DNA from 2 places in the Halobacillus sp. H74 genome. Region 2 is predicted to be linked to the other one. Evidence: riboswitches for the same ligand, from Rfam matches in the RefSeq annotation. Region 2 holds a riboswitch; the other holds the start of a gene.

Region 1 (8,304 bases), on a different contig from region 2:
ACCATCGCTGATTTAGCAGCAGAGGCTGGACTGGATCGCCAGGAAGTCATCAGTGTATTGAATGGAACGGATTACACAGAGGATGTTCGTGCAGAAGAAGCAGAAGCCCAGCAAATCGGTGTCCAGGGCGTACCTTTCTTTGTGATCAACAGAAAATATGCAATCTCAGGAGCACAGCCGACAGAAATGTTTGTGCAAGGAATGGAGAAAGCTTTCGCTGAAGAAGAGAAACAACCAGCGTTTGAAGATTTGTCAGGTAATGAGGGAGCCACCTGTACCGATGACGGGTGCGAACCTCCGGACAATCAGACAAAATAAATACAGTTTCAGCCACGTGCCGAACGTGGCTTTTTTTTATGTTCGTCAGATGATGTGGAAACGGGAAAAAGTTGGTTGAAATATGGAAAAAACAGGCACCTCAAGTCATCCAAAATCTGGATGACTTGAGGTGCCTGTTTTTGGTAAGTTACCAGCGGCCACTTTTCACTCCTCCCCCTCTAATTGAATAGCCTATAGTGTTCACACCGCCTATCAGGTTATACAATCGCTATTTCATTATATGAAGAAAACATCAAGGGGGCCTTCCCATGGAGCTTACTATGTCTCATTGGATATATGGTTTATTCACTTTCATCATTATTTTGACGATGGTTTTCCGGAAAGGTGTCGTTCTGCCTACCTTGCTCGGAACGTTTGTCGTCGCCTGGATGTTCAATGGAGATATCATCAGTGGTTTTGTCGGCGTATTCAATGCCAATTTGGTCGCTGCAAGAGAATTGTTCAATATCTTTCTGATTATTACATTCATGGTCGCCCTGCTCCGTTCCCTCAAAGACCTGGGTGCAGATACCAGGATGATTCAGCCTGTTCAGAAAATCATGATCAACAGTCACGTATCTTTTTTTGTACTTGTTATCGTCACCTACGTCATCTCGCTTTTCTTCTGGCCGACACCTGCCGTCCCTCTCATTTGTGCGCTTTTAGTTCCTGCAGCTATTCGTTCCGGTTTGCCCGCGATGGTCGCTGCAATAGCTGTCGCACTCGCCGGCCAGGGAATGGCACTATCCTCCGACTATATCATCCAGGTCGCCCCAGGGCTGTCCGCAAAAGCTGCCGGTATCGAAACAACTGCTGTCATGGATCAAGCTTTGATTTTGTCTCTCATCACCGGGGGCGTCGCTATCACGATGGCTTATTTTTTCAACCGGAAAAATTTCCGATCGAAGAATGATCCTATGAATGAAAAAGAAATAAACACGATGCAGGGAGTTACAGAAAAAAACCAGGTTCCCTCCAGCCGTAATATTCATATGTGGAGCAAAACCTTTTCCATCCTCGTTCCGTTAGCGATGTTAGCTGTCATGGTTTTCATGATTTCAACTAAGCTGACTTCGGGACGTATGGGTGGTTTTGAAGGGGGGAACGGCGCCGCCTTCATAGGAGGAGTGGCTGTCATTCTCCTGCTCCTATCGACGATCGCTTTCGGAAAACACCGAGCCCTTGATTATGTAAGTGACCATATTACAGAAGGGTTCGTTTTCGCATTCAAAGCGATGGGGCCAGTCATCCCTATAGCCGGATTTTTCTTTCTGGGCAGCGCAGAATTTGCTAAAGACATTTTGGTCCTTCCCACTGAAGAAACGCCATCTCTATTATTTGACCTGGTCCAATCCAGTCAGGATTTCTTGCCGCAAAATGCTTTCCTGACCGCTTTCAGTATACTTTTGATCGGCATCATCACAGGACTTGATGGTTCTGGGTTTTCCGGTCTCCCTTTGACAGGAGCTCTTTCTGCTTCACTATCGAATGGAAGCATTGACGCATCAACTCTTGCTGCAATCGGGCAAATGGGGACGATTTGGACAGGTGGCGGGACTCTCATCGCCTGGTCTTCCTTGATTGCCATTGCTGGTTTCTGCGGCGTATCGGTGATGGACCTTGTGAGGAAGAATTTCATCCCTGTCATGGCAGGATTAATCATCTCAACCACCATAGCAATCTTTTTATTGTAAAATAACCCCACCTCAAATCCCCCACCTCAGGTCATCCAGAATATGGATGACCTGAGGTGGGGATAAATACCATTCATCAACGTAAGGTAGAGCGGCTTTTTCTATGTTCTTTTCGCGCTGTAGCTGTTTCATACAAACGCATTTCCTCTTCTGTTTCAGGGATCAACCGTGGAACTTCTGTCGGTTTCCCATTCTGGTCGACAGCTACCATGGTTAAAAATGATTCCGTCGTCATCACCTTTTGTCCAGCTAATAAATCATCAGCAGATACTTGGACAAATACTTCCATTGAAGTTCTTCCCGTCCACGTAACACTTGCCTCAAGGGTAAGGGCATCCCCTACTTTGGCCGAAGACATAAAATCCACTGAATCTATCGAAGCTGTAACCACAACACAGCTTGAATGTTTCATAGCTGTCAGAGCTGCAATTTCATCAATATAAGCAAGCACTTTTCCCCCGAATATCGTGTCTAAATGGTTCGTATCAGGTGGTAGGACGAGCCTTGTCTGTTCCATCTTTGAATAACTGACCGGTAAGGGTGATTTCATGAGTTTTCCTCCTTTAGGTTCGTACCTCTAACATCTAGTTGCACAAAAAAACACCTTCTTATAATGAAGGTGTGCACACTTATGAGCATGACTCATGAAACCAGTTCATCTTCCTGGTTTTATACACGTAACACCCTCCTATCTCCCGTAGGACTTCATGTTCTTCTTTATGGCAGGTCTCCTGACTCAGATTCATCAGCCCTATTCCTTCCCGCTATCTAAAGCAGTGGATTCTAATTAGGACCTCCTCATTACAGTGGCGGGACCGTGTCGGATTTTCACCAGACTTCCCTTTTCAGCTTCCTTAAGAAGCCACCATAAAGCCTATGCAGTTGTATGTCCTGCGCTCTAACTATCTCTCAAATGTTACTGAACTGTCAATCTACTCCCGCATATAGTCGCTCAAGAAAAGTAAATAACTGCCACCTCAAGTCATCCAGAATCTGGATGACTTGAGGTGGCAGTTATTCCTAAATCCAAGCATTATGGTATTTGCAGTATCATTCCTTCTAAGACATGGATATTCTTCGCGTTAAAGCGGATCCCTTTATAGTCGAAGACAAGAATTTGCTTATCTTCCACTCCTAATCGTTCTTCAAAATTTCGCTCTCCATAGATTTCCTGATAAGTAATCTTAGCCTGAATATTCTTTCTTGCTAAGAAAACCTTCATCCCTTTCAGTTGTGACTGCACCTTTTCTTCTGGTGGGGCATCATCATAAAAATAAACAAAGTGAAGCTCATTTTCCATGGAGGTTGTAAACTGTTGAATGGTTCGTTGTGTAGAACTATCCGTGCATCCTGTCAGCAAACCCACGACCACCAAAAGCCCAATCCACTTTCTCACAATTACATTCCTCCATAAGTATAGCTTATACCACTATACGTGAAGGTCTGCATAAATATCACCAGGCTTTGAGCTCATTTAGTGGAAAAAAAAAACCACCTCGGGTCATCCAAATTCTGGATGACCTGAGGTGGTTGTTGAGTTCATTGCATCAACCCAAGAGCGCTGCACCGATGACTCCTGCATCGCCTTTCAGTTCAGCTGGTTTCATTTGCAGATGCGGCGCTAGTCCTGGAAACAAGTAATCACTCACTCGTTCTTGTAACGGCACCCATATCAGCTCTCCGGCATTCATGACTCCACCGCCGATCACAAACACTTCCGGGTTAAGGACGTGGGCAAGGTTGGCAATCCCCATCGCCAAATAATCAATCGCTTCATTGACAATGCGCAAAGCCTGCTCATCCCCTGCACTGACGAGTTCGAATACCCGCTCTGATCCTCCTTCAATGCCGTATAATTCCTGTGCTCTTTTCCCGATCGCCGTCCCGCTTGCATAACTTTCTAAAGACCCTTTATTCAGGTTGCTGTACTGATAACCGTTCGGATTAATGATCATATTGCCGATTTCCCCAGCATAACCATGCGCCCCGCTGAATACTGTTCCATTGAAAACAAAGCCTCCGCCGACCCCGGTGCTCACTGTTATGTAAAAGACACTCTCCTTACCTTTCCCAGCTCCGAATTTCGCTTCAGCCAATGCAGCAACATTTGCGTCGTTTTCGAGCTGCACCCGTACGGAAAAATGACCTTCCAATTCTTTGACAATAGGGACCTCCTCCCAGCCAGGCAGATTAGGTGGACTCAAAATGACCCCTTTACGAGGATCCAAGGGACCTGGTGCTCCAATTCCAATGCGATCGATTTCTTTTCCCTCCGAAATCTTTTCGATCATGCGGATGATTTTTTCAATTGTATATTCGTATCCTTTTTCCACTTCCGTTTTTTCCTGCAGCATCTGCTCGATGGTTCCTTGTCCATCAACCGTTGCTACACGTACATTCGTCCCGCCAAGATCCACACCGATTTGAATCCCCATGTGTAACACTCCTTTATGAATGGTTTTCATATATTGTAACTCTTTTTATAAAAACGAGGAAATGTCAGTCAACTGTTTTTACATAAATCTACAAAAAACGTATAATAAAGAAGGAACTTTTTATAAAAGAGGTGGGGGAATGGGTCGAAGAGAAGTAAAGAAGAAAAAGCGGCGCAAAAGAAGAGGTTGGAAAGTCCTCCTTGTCGTCATAGGTTTAGTGTTATTAATCGGAGGCATTTATTTATTTACGATCATTAATGATGTGCGTACAACAGTCAATCAGGACCTGCATGAGGATGTCTCCTCTATCGATACAGATGAAACGAAAGAAAAAGTCGACCAAAAAGAACCGATCAATATTCTATTGCTCGGGGTGGACGAGCGGGAAAACGATGTCGGTCGCTCAGACACGATGATCGTCATGACCCTGGATCCTAACAATGACCAAATGCAAATGGTCAGCATTCCACGAGATACACGTGTAGAAATCGCCGGGGACGGACGCACTACCCGCATTAACCACGCTTATGCCTATGGTGGAAGTGATATGGCGGTCGATACAGTGGAAAACTTCTTGGATATTAACCTGGATTATTATATCCGCGTCAATATGGAAGGACTTTCCCAAGTCGTTGACGCTGTCGATGGTGTGACGGTTCAAAACGATCGCGCATTCAGCTCCGGCAGTTTTGATTTTGAAAAAGGTGAAATTAAACTGGATGGCCGTGAAGCGCTGGCCTTCGTTCGCATGAGAAAGAATGACCCACAAGGAGACATCGGACGTAATGAACGCCAACGTCAGGTCATTCAGGGAATCATCGATAAAGGTGCACGGCTCGATGTTGTCAACAAAGTCGGTGATGTCATGGACGTACTCGGAGACAACGTGAGTACGAACATGCAATTCGGAGACATGAGAAGACTTGCCACGAATTACAGCAGTGCCCGCAAAAACTCTTCCACCTACCAAATGGAAGGTGATGGAAGAATGGTGAACGGCATGTACTTGATTTTCATGTCCGAGGAAGAAGTACAAAAAACTCACGATATGATTGTTGATTTCGGATCTGAATAACTGTTTTCAGAGGCTGGGACAAAAGAATTTTTCCGCTGGAAAACCCGAACGAATTCGTTCGGGTTTTCTTAATGTAGCAATAAACGCATACGCCGCTCCGTCAACATACTTCGCTTTCCGCGGGCACGGCCTCAGCCTCCTCAGAAAGCAAAGACCGCTTTCTTCCGGGGTCTTCCGCTCGTGCTGTTCCCGCAGGAGTCTACGTATGTTGCCTACGCTCCATTTGATCCATTCCACTCTATTGTTCGTCTTTTCCTGTGGCAGTTCGTGTTTCCCAGCCAACCATACGATTAGGAAGACTCTCGAAACTACATCTCAAGGGGAGCATTCATGGAGGAAACCCTGTAATTAAGCGTAAGATGTTTGATTCTCACTCACATATGTCAGTATTTTTCTGAACGAATTTCGAGAAAAACATATAGCAAGGGGCGGCGGGGAATGCGAAGACTCCTGCGGGAAGAGAGGGCATGTTGAGACCCCACAGGACAGCGTCCGAGGAGGCTCAACGCGCTCCCGCGGAAAGCGAAGCATTCCCCGCCGCCCCGATCCTCTCCCAAAATGTCTCGAAATCGTGTCTTCAAGAATCCTGCCATATAATTGAATAACTTCATATGAAAAATCAACAACCTTAACAAAGCCTAATAAAAAGAAAAGGGCTTTTTATCAGTCTAGAAACATGCGCTATGCATGCCCCCTTATTTAAACGGACGTTTGATCAAATCGTTTTTCACATAACGAAACCGCCACTTAAGCGGCGGTTTCATCTTCATTTTTCTGTCTATATAATTTAATTCCTTTACCGATAAGCCGGAAAACAAAGTATATACCGCAAAATAAGAAAAACCCGAGTATACTCACGAGGGCATCTCCGAATTCCATGTTGCCGCTGCCGGTGATTTTTTGCTGGATTTCCACCGCAAATACAAAAACGAGCACCATGGCAAATGTGAACAGGAACGATATGGCTGTAATGCTCAATCTCGCTAAGGCATGAAATAAAATATCCACGAAAATAAGACCGCCGAATCCCAGGATCCCAATCACCCAAAAATGCAGGTCCTTATCAGAAAAGTCCCACCCCATCATCCGGGAGAACTTCTGGATGACATCATGCCAAACGTTAACTACATCAGCTAATAATATAATCATTTCTTTCATCGCTTATTTAATCAATCTCCTATTCTTACAAGCTAAACGAACATTACTTAAAAACACTTTACCATATTCCCTCTCCCCTGCCTATCTATTTCCAAAAACACCCACCTCAAGTCATCCAATATCTGGATGACTTGAGGTGGGTTTAATTTCCATATCACGTATACATAAACCGGAGCATGACGTGGGCGGCGAGGCGGCTGGTCATATCCCTGACGTCTTTGCCAGGATCCACTTCAACGATATCCATCGCTTTGACAAGGGGTTCTTTTGCCGCAAGCGCAACGCTCGCCAACAATTCTCCAGCGGTTAACCCTCCTGGCCCGATCGCTGGACAGCCGGGGGCGAAGGATTGGTCGACGGCGTCCATATCAACAGAAAGATAAATCATATCTACTGATTCTTTCAATCTCGCTATCTCTTCAGAAACTATCGATCGAATCCCTTTCTCCTCTACATCCTGCATCGTGTGGACGTGCACCCCATGCTCTTTGGCATATTCGGCATAGGCTTTGGCATTTGAGAAATCCCTGATGCCCACCTGGACTAAATTCTCTCCTTCTATCACACCGGCTTCCAGCAAGCTGCGGAAAGGGGTCCCATTCGTTCTGCCCCCATCTTCCAAATTCCTCAAATCATGATGGGCATCCCACTGAATGACACCTATACTTCCATACTTTTGTTGAAACGCGGAAATGGAGGGGAAACTGATGCCATGATCACCACCCAGGATGATCGATTTTTCGCAGGCTTCTGTTTCAAGCATTTCCATCACACTGACCTGGAGCCGTTTCAGTGTTTCCTCTGTATCCGTCGGATGGATGGGCACATCTCCATAATCCAACATCGTTACATTGCTGTAATCTTCATCCTTCTCCCCTGAATAGGTCGTGTATGATCCAAGGGCATTGCGAATAGTCGAAGGGGCTTCAGAAGCGGTCGAATAGGAAATCGATGTTTTGGAAAAAGGGAGACCGATGATACCCACATCGGCTTTCTTCCCTTTTTCGTACCATTGCTTTCGGTCCTCCGCTTTGATTGTGTGCCGGTCTTTGAATTTAGTATTCTCTTTCGGGTTGAGGTACCGAAAAGACATCAGCGTCCCTCCTTCCCCAAATTTTCCGGCCATGCTTCCACACTGCTAATGCATGATTGACGCCGTAATGGTACGGAATGTATTGATAGTTCGGTACATCCCACAGGACAAGATCGGCTGCGGATCCAATTTCAAGTGTTCCTGCCTTGTCGCTTCTTCCGATCGCATGGGCGGCATTCACCGTCACCGCGTTCCATATCTCTTCAGGTGTCATTTTCAATTTCAAGGCAGCTAGAGACATGATCATTTGCAGATTGTCTGTGACACAGCTGCCCGGGTTGAAGTCGGTAGCCAATGTGACCGCCGCTCCCTGATCAATCATTTTCCTTGCTTTCGCATATTCATTTTTCCCTAAGTAGAAGGTCGTCCCCGGCAGCAGCACCGCAACCGTCTGTCCTTCTGCCAGCTTGGAAATCCCTTCGTCAGAAGCAGCGACCAAATGATCAGCCGAAGCTGCCCCCATGTCTACCGCAAGTTCGGTTCCCCCAAGCGAATCGATCTCATCAGCATGGATTTTCGTTTGGAAGCCCA
Region 2 (8,304 bases):
CATTGGGAACACTTACCTCATGCATTGATTCCAGAAGAAGAGTATGAAAAAGATGGGTGCTGGTCTGGGAGCGCGGTAGATAATCAAGGAACATTGAGTCTTTTTTATACAGGACATAAAGAAGTGGATCCTGAGTTAGAATCAGTTAAACAGGTACAATGTTTAGCGGTAAGTACTGATGGTGTGAACTTTGAAAAAAGCAAACATAATCCAGTCATTGATTCTTTTCCTAAAGAGGGGTCTGCCCACTTCCGAGATCCGAAAGTTTGGAAGCACAAAGATGAATGGTATATGGTCGTCGGAACAAGGAAAGGGAATGTAGGGAAAGTGGTACTATATCGTTCTCTGGATTTAGTGAGCTGGGATTACGTTGGAGTGATGCTTGAAAGGAACGGAAACCAGGGGAGCATGTGGGAATGTCCGGACGTGTTCCCACTTGGGGAAAAACATATATTAATGCTTTCTCCCATTGGAATAGAAGAGGAAGGATATAGATACCAAAATCATCAGAACACCGTTTACTTTGTTGGCGACTTAGATTATGATACCGGGCAATTTCATCCCGAATCATTTCAAGAATTGGATTTAGGGTTCGACTTTTATGCAGCTCAAACTTTCAGTGACAGTATGGATAGGCGTCTTATGTTGGGATGGATGGACATGTGGGAATCTCCTATTCCTACAATAAAAGAAGGATGGGCAGGGTCCATGACAGTTCCAAGAGTATTATCACTATCCTCTGATAATCAACTGATTATGTCTCCTGTAAGTGAATTGGAGAAACTTCGTGAGAATCATTGGGGAGCTCACCATTTAGAATGGTCTAATGGTCACATCTTACCAGTCGGAGGGGAAAGTTTAGAGGTCGAGATGATGCTGAAGTTTCGTGAAGAGTGTGAGTTTGCAATTGCTGTACGTACTTCAGAGGAAATAGATGAACAAACAATTATTAAATTAGACGCATACAATCAATTGATTACGTTAGATCGATCAAAATCAGGTGAAGGAGTTTCTGGAGTGCGTTATGCGAACTTCTCTTTAAGAGAACAGGAGACAGTTTCATTGCGTATATTTATAGATCACTCGTCGGTTGAATTATTTTTAAATGGTGGTGAGTTAGTAATGTCAGCAAGAATTTATCCAGATCCTTCAAGTACTAATATCAAATTAATCGGCAGTGAAGAATCAATAGAAATCCCATTAATAAATGTGTGGAAACTAAAAAGTATTTGGAATCACAATTAAATCTATAGGGGGATGAAAAGGGGGAAGAGGTTAAATGTCATCAAGTACTTCAATTATTTGTATAGGAGAGCTGCTGGTTGACTTTATTTGTGATGATGTTGGTGTAGACTTAGTGGATGGTGTTAGTTATAAAAAGAGAGCGGGAGGAGCACCTGCAAATGTTTGTGCCACTATTTCGAAAATGGGTGGCGAGTCGATATTCTGTGGGAAAGTCGGAAATGACCCATTTGGTCATTTTTTAAAAGAATCTCTTGAAGATTCAAATGTCCATACCTCAATGGTCCAAATGGATGAGACAAACCAAACAACACTAGCTTTTGTTGCTCTCAAAGAAGATGGAGAAAGAGACTTTGTATTCAATCGTGGTGCAGATAGGTTTTTGACAGAAGAAGAGATTGATCTAGAGCAATTTAAAAATGCAGGAATCCTCCACTTTGGTTCAGCTACGGCTTTATTAGAAGAACCTCTTAAATCAACATACTTTAAACTTATGAGAGATTATAATGATGAGCACCATATCATCTCTTTTGATCCAAATTATCGACCAGATCTTTGGAGGGGAAGAGAATTAGAGTTTGTTACACTTGCAAGAAAAGCTATCTCTTGTGCACATTTCGTCAAAGTAAGTGAGGAAGAACTAAGATTGCTGACTGCTAAAGAAAATATACAAGACGGAGTAACAGAACTTCATCAACTAGGAGCCGATTTAGTTGCAGTCACCTTGGGTGAAAAAGGAACATTCATATCTAATAGAACAAATAATGGAATAGTTCCGAGTATTGAGATTAATTCTCTTGATTCGACAGGCGCTGGAGATGCATTTGTAGGAGCGTTCCTTTATCAGCTTTCCCTAGAAAAAGAGCCCCGGGAATTGTTTAATGATTATCAAAAAATTAAGAGCATGACTGCCTTTAGTAATAAGGTTGGTGCACTGGTTTGCAAAAGGTTAGGTGCTATTTCTGCTATTCCATCAATTGAGGAATTAGGTTGAATGAGATAGAGGATATATCGTTTAAGTTTTCGGTTTAATTCTTATAGAAAGAATCTAGATTAAATTCAATTTTCAAACTCGGTGCCGATTTATAGATTCTATCTTAGCTTACCCGGAATCTTCCGGTTTTCTAAGTAAATAAACACTTTATTACTCTTCAAGTCTAAGGATCATTTCCTTCGCATTTCCAGACTGATTACTTACTGGATTTTGACTGGATACTGTTCATAAAGTATTAAACCTTATTGTGTTTAATAAATTTATTCGCTAAGGGTAAACTTGCTATAACAAGGTTCTTCGCAACTTCATATTGTCCTTTTAACTAGGCGAGTGAATGGGCGGCATGATGTGATAACGCCCAACCCCTGATATGAAAAGGTTTTATAACCTTACAAAAGGTTTTGACTGGATTTTTCTCTAGAACAGCTAAAAGACTCCCTTAAGATAATCAATCTTAAGGGAGTCTTTTTTATGGATATTCTATCTTCCTTTTTTTGTTCATTACACTTTTTAGAACACACTACAGGAAATAGAGGTGCATACTTTTATTAAGGTGTAACCTTTCCCCATTTAGTTGAAAAGTGAGCAATTTCGGTCAATATCGTTTACAATGAAAAAGTAATTACATATTGGAAAAGTAGGCGCCGTTTTATTATTTCAATGGCTTAAAAGGGAAGTTGGTGCAAATCCAACACGGTCCCGCCACTGTGACAGGGAGTAACTTTGCTGGTCCACTTTGCTTATCAAGCATGGGAAGGGGCAAGGAAGCGATAATCTGGAGTCAGGAGACCTACCTGCTTTTTACACCAATTTAACCTACGCGGATAGGGAGGTGTGTCGAGAAAATTAGGAGCCCCTTTGTATGTATTGAGTTCCTGATAGTGCACATCTTTTTATCAAAAGATGTGTTTTTTTGTGTGCAAAAGACAAAAGGAGGAGTTAAATTTGAACCGAATTTGGAAGAAATTATTACCCTTATTTCTGGTTATAGGATTATTAGCCGGCTGTGCCTCTGGGGGGAATGAAGAAGCAAGCTCGACGAGTGATAACTCTCATGAAAAAAAAGAAGAACAGACAAATAGCGGAGAAGAAACAGATACATCTTATCCGTTAACCGTAACAGATGCATTGGATCATGAAGTGACGTTTAAGGAAGAACCTGAGAAAATTATCAGCACCATACCGAGTAATGGGGAGATTCTTTTCACATTAGGACTGGCTGAAGAAGTAGTCGGGGTAAGTGATTTTGCGAATTACCCCGATGAGGTGACGGAAAAGGAGAAGATTGGCGGGCAGGATTTAAATGTGGAGAAGATTCTCTCGTTAAAACCTGATTTAGTGTTGGCTCATGCATCAGGTGCGCATAACTCGGAACAAGCTTTAAAGCAGCTTCGTAATACTGGAGTGAAGGTGTTCGTTGTCCAGGATGCGACGTCTTTTGATGCAGTGTACGAGAGTATACAAACAATAGGGAGTATTACTGGAACCTCTGACAAAGCTGAAGAAATCGTGACTGGAATGAAAGAAGACTTAGAAGTGATCAAAGAGAAGGCCAGCGGAATAGCTGAAGAAGACAAGAAGAACGTATTTATCGAAGTGGCACCAGCCCCTGAAATCTATAGTGGCGGAAAAGGAACGTTCCTAAATGAAATGCTTCAAGCCATCAACGCGGATAACGTAGTCGGTGACCAAGAAGGTTGGTTCAAAATGAATAACGAGGCGATTGTTGAATTACAGCCAGAAGTTATTATTACAACGTATGGCTATTATACAGAGAACCCAAAGGAAAAGGTGTTGAGTCGTGATGGATGGGGTTCTGTTCCAGCTGTTGAAAAAGAGCAGGTCTATGATGTCCATTCGGATCTAGTCACACGTCCGGGGCCTCGTTTAGTTAAAGGGGTAAGGGAACTTGGAGAAGCTATCTATCCGGAAGTTTTCAGTGAATAAATCGTTTCAATATAGTGCTAGCTTATTAGTTTTAGTGTTTTGTATTTTTCTAGGAACATCGATAGGAAGCGTATCGATCTCATTTGAGGTTATTGCTCGCATTATAGGTGAACAATTGCTTCCTTTTTTACATATCACAGAAGGCATCGATGACATGCAGAAAGCGATCATTCTTAAAATCCGACTGCCTAGAGTGATTCTGGCTGTGCTTGTTGGCGGGGCATTGGCCATAGCAGGTGCAGCCTTTCAAGGACTGTTGAAAAACCCACTAGCTGATCCTTATACACTGGGAGTTTCTTCTGGTGCCTCAGTCGGAGCTGTGGCTGTGCTGTTTTTAGGAATCACTCTTCCCTTTGCAGGCGGATTTACCTTGCCGGCTGTAAGCATTTTAGCTGCGATAGCAACGATTGTTCTTGTCGTCAGCTTTACTAGATTAGTCGACCGTTCCATGTCAATGACGTCGATTATTTTAACCGGGATCATCTTCAGTTCCTTCTTAGGGTCACTGATCTCGTTAATGATTTCACTGACGGGAGAAGAGCTCAGGCAAATTGTGAACTGGCTTTTAGGAAGTGTGGGAATGCGCGGATGGGACTATGTTTATCTGATGCTTCCATTCTTCGTGGTGGGAGTCCTTCTTCTGATGGTAACAGGGCAAGAATTGAATGCAATGACATTTGGAGAAGAACGCGCCAAGCAGTTAGGTGTCAATGTAGAACGTCAGAAGTATATGGTTTTAATCGGTGCATCGATTTTAACAGGGGCAGCAGTCGCTGTTTCCGGAACAATAGGATTTGTCGGACTAGTTATTCCTCATATTTGTCGGAAACTTTTCGGAAGTGACCATCGTCATTTGATTCCGCTTTGTATCTTAAACGGCAGTACCTTTTTAATCTTGGCTGATCTATTTGCTCGTACGATCATATCTCCATCGGAAATGCCGATAGGAGTTGTGACAGCCTTAATTGGAGCCCCGATGTTTGCCATCATTTTAGTTAGACGACGGAGAGGAGGACAATCGGAATGATTGAGGTCAATCATCTTTACGCGGGCTATGAAAAAGATATTTTACGCGATGTTTCCTTTTTGGTTCAAAAAGGAGAAGTATTGGGCATCATCGGTCCTAATGGGAGCGGGAAAACAACTCTTTTAAAAGCTTTAAATCAAACTCTTTCTAAAGTACGTGGGGAAATTCTCATTGATGGACGTGCGGCAGATGCTTTGACGTCTAAGGAAATGGCCAGGGAAATGGCCGTCCTCCCACAACATCATCAACTATCCTTTTCCTTCAGTGTCGAGCAGACGGTATTAATGGGGCGGTACCCTTATCAGAAAGGGCTATTTAAACAGTGGAAGGTTGAGGATTACAACATTGTAGATAAAGTGATGGAGCAAACAGGTATAAAGCGATTTCGTAATAAATTACTGCTATCTTTGAGTGGCGGGGAACGACAGCGAGTATTCCTGGCCCAGGCGCTGGCCCAACAGCCTCAAATCCTGTTATTGGACGAGCCGACCAATCATTTGGATTTCAGTTATCAAAAAAACATGTTAGACGCGTTAAAGGAGATGTCCATTCAAGGAGGCCTGACAGTCATTGCGATTTTCCACGACTTGAATCTGGCCAGCCTGTATAGTGATCGACTCCTGCTTTTAGAAGAGGGGCGAGTAAGAGCGTTACATACCCCGGAAAAAGTATTGGAGGGGACTCAGTTATCTGAAGTTTACCAGTCGAGCATTAACGTTCATGCTCACCCTTATTTCTCTAAACCTCTCACGAATGTCGTACCTTCTTATACAGGTAACATAGAAAAAGTAAGTGTAGACCCCAACTATCTTGATATCTGTTCTGATCGAGTTTATTACCATAGTCCATCACCCTTGAAATGTTATTCTTCTGCAGTATTGCACCCAGGATTCGGATGGTACCGCCATTTTATCAATCTTCATGTCGACCAGTCATTTAATTGTGAAAATCCTGTTGCGTACCTCGAAGATTATGCGGATGAACAAGGCTATCAGACATATGAGACGCTAGGAATGATGACCGCAGCGATGGTCGAAGATGTCTGTGATAAAGTCATAGAGGGTGACGGATTCCGAGTGCTCGTAGTAGTGACAGCAGGTACAAGCAATGCCGTAGATGTGATCCACGCAAATCAGCATATTCAACAAGCTGTACCAGGAACGATCAACACGTGGATTTTCGTAGATGGTGATTTGTCAGAGCAGGCTTACGTGCAATCGGTGATGACAGCAACAGAGGCTAAGGTGAAAGCAATGGTGGAGCTTAATATTCGGGATGCTGTATCTGGGACGCTTGCGACCGGAACATCGACGGACAGTACATTAATCGGAAGCACCCAGCAAGGTAAGAGACTAGAATATGGTGGTTCCATTTCTCCTTTAGGAAGGGTGATAGGCAGGGCTGTGTTTGACACGACAAAGCTTGCGATTGAACGCTATTTAAAACGACGAGGTGAGGCCTGATGCTATCTCACTTGATTGCCATTACGCTTGCATATGGATTAGATCGATTGTTTGGTGATCCAAAAGGCATACCTCACCCAGTCATAGGAATAGGGAAACTGATATCGTATTTAGAAAAAGTTTGGAACCAAGGGGGAGGCAGAATAGTCAAAGGTGGATTTATGGCTGTTCTCGTCATCGGAATCTGTTTTTTCAGTAGTTTTGTGATGATTGAGCAGTTATTCGATTGGAATCACTATGCAGCAATTGGATTGGAAGCTGTACTCATTTGGACGACCATTGCTGAAAAAGGACTTCGTCAAGCTGCAATGGAAGTGTATCGTCCATTAAAGAAAGGGGACCTTCCGAGAGCGAGAAAGTATTTATCCTATATCGTCGGGCGTGACACCGATCATTTAGAAGAGCCTCAGATTGTAAGAGGGACAGTAGAAACAGTGGCAGAGAACATTAGTGATGGGGTAACAGCCCCGCTATTTTATGCCCTGATCGGAGGAGCCCCTCTCGCCATTGCCTATCGCGCAATCAACACCTGTGATTCCATGGTGGGCTACAGAAATGAGCGTTTTAAGGATTTTGGGTTTGTCTCTGCCAAATTGGATGATCTTTTTAACTTGATTCCAAGTCGGCTAACTGCTTTTGTGATGATTCTTTTTTCATCTTTTTCTATAAAAGAAAAACAGAAGCTGTTTCAGGAACTTCTCGTGCAGGCGCGGCGTCATCCAAGCCCAAACAGCGGTTGGGGAGAAGCGGCGGCTGCTTTACTTCTGGAGGTGCAATTAGGGGGGATAAATTATTATTTTGGCGAAAAATCAGAACGACCGAAGATTGGAAAAGCCTTGAGATCCCCAGCTGCTTATCATATCGAACAGGTGAACCATCTTTTAGCTATTACGGTCTGGATGTGGATGTTATTACTATGGTTAGGAGGAATCGGAATTGAATTGGCCATCACATGGAGCGAATCCAACTAAACTTTATAAAAAAATGAATGCGGAACCACCAACGTCGTTGCTTGATTTCAGCGTAAATACCAATCCATTTGGTTCGCCGGAGGGATTAAAATCCCATTTAGAAAAAATTCTCGGAAAAATTCATAGTTACCCTGACCCAGACAGTGAGCGCTTGCATCAAAGACTAGCCGAACACCATGAGGTGTCGTTAGACAATGTGTTGCTAGGCAATGGTGCATCCGAACTGATATATCTATTTGCTCAATTATGGCAAGGCAAGCATATAGGGATTGTCCAGCCGACATTTTCTGAGTACCAAAAGGCGTGTCAAGCCTATGGATGCACGATTTATCCGATCATGTTAGAAGAGCAGCATCAGTTTGCCTTACACCAATCGGATTATGAATCCTATTTGGAGAAGATTGACGTCCTCATTCTATGTCATCCAAATAATCCGACAGGAGCCATGTACCATCCACTCGTCTTACGGGATCTGATCTGCCAGTGTGAACAAAAAGGAATCGTTGTATTGATAGACGAAGCCTTCCACGACTTTGTGATAGATGAATCGTTCTATTCTCCGAGTGTTTTGGAAAACTCAAATGTCATTCTCCTTCGATCACTGACGAAAATGTTTGCTATTCCTGGTTTGCGACTCGGATATGTGCTGGGGGATCCCTC

The links. A riboswitch is a leader RNA that binds a small molecule or an ion and turns the genes downstream of it on or off. The one in region 2 is predicted to bind cobalamin.
Region 1: another riboswitch for cobalamin. It lies ahead of ACTWPX_RS00135 (acyl-CoA thioesterase); the one in region 2 lies ahead of ACTWPX_RS06750 (helical backbone metal receptor).

Annotation. Positions count from the first base shown of each region.
Region 1 is NZ_JBQQCI010000001.1:20,064-28,367, forward strand. Features, by position in the region: gene ACTWPX_RS00125 (DsbA family oxidoreductase) at 1-318, shown strand, start outside; gene ACTWPX_RS00130 (hypothetical protein) at 588-2,012, shown strand; gene ACTWPX_RS00135 (acyl-CoA thioesterase) at 2,089-2,562, opposite strand; cobalamin riboswitch at 2,717-2,897, opposite strand; gene ACTWPX_RS00140 (hypothetical protein) at 3,046-3,408, opposite strand; gene ACTWPX_RS00145 (ROK family protein) at 3,560-4,447, opposite strand; gene ACTWPX_RS00150 (LCP family glycopolymer transferase) at 4,587-5,522, shown strand; gene ACTWPX_RS00155 (hypothetical protein) at 6,270-6,671, opposite strand; gene hutG (formimidoylglutamase) at 6,835-7,773, opposite strand; gene hutI (imidazolonepropionase) at 7,736-8,304, opposite strand, start outside.
Region 2 is NZ_JBQQCI010000003.1:50,073-58,376, forward strand. Features, by position in the region: gene ACTWPX_RS06740 (glycoside hydrolase family 32 protein) at 1-1,245, shown strand, start outside; gene ACTWPX_RS06745 (carbohydrate kinase family protein) at 1,280-2,236, shown strand; cobalamin riboswitch at 2,859-3,048, shown strand; gene ACTWPX_RS06750 (helical backbone metal receptor) at 3,182-4,183, shown strand; gene ACTWPX_RS06755 (FecCD family ABC transporter permease) at 4,146-5,210, shown strand; gene ACTWPX_RS06760 (adenosylcobinamide amidohydrolase) at 5,207-6,673, shown strand; gene cbiB (adenosylcobinamide-phosphate synthase CbiB) at 6,673-7,644, shown strand; gene cobD (threonine-phosphate decarboxylase CobD) at 7,610-8,304, shown strand, end outside.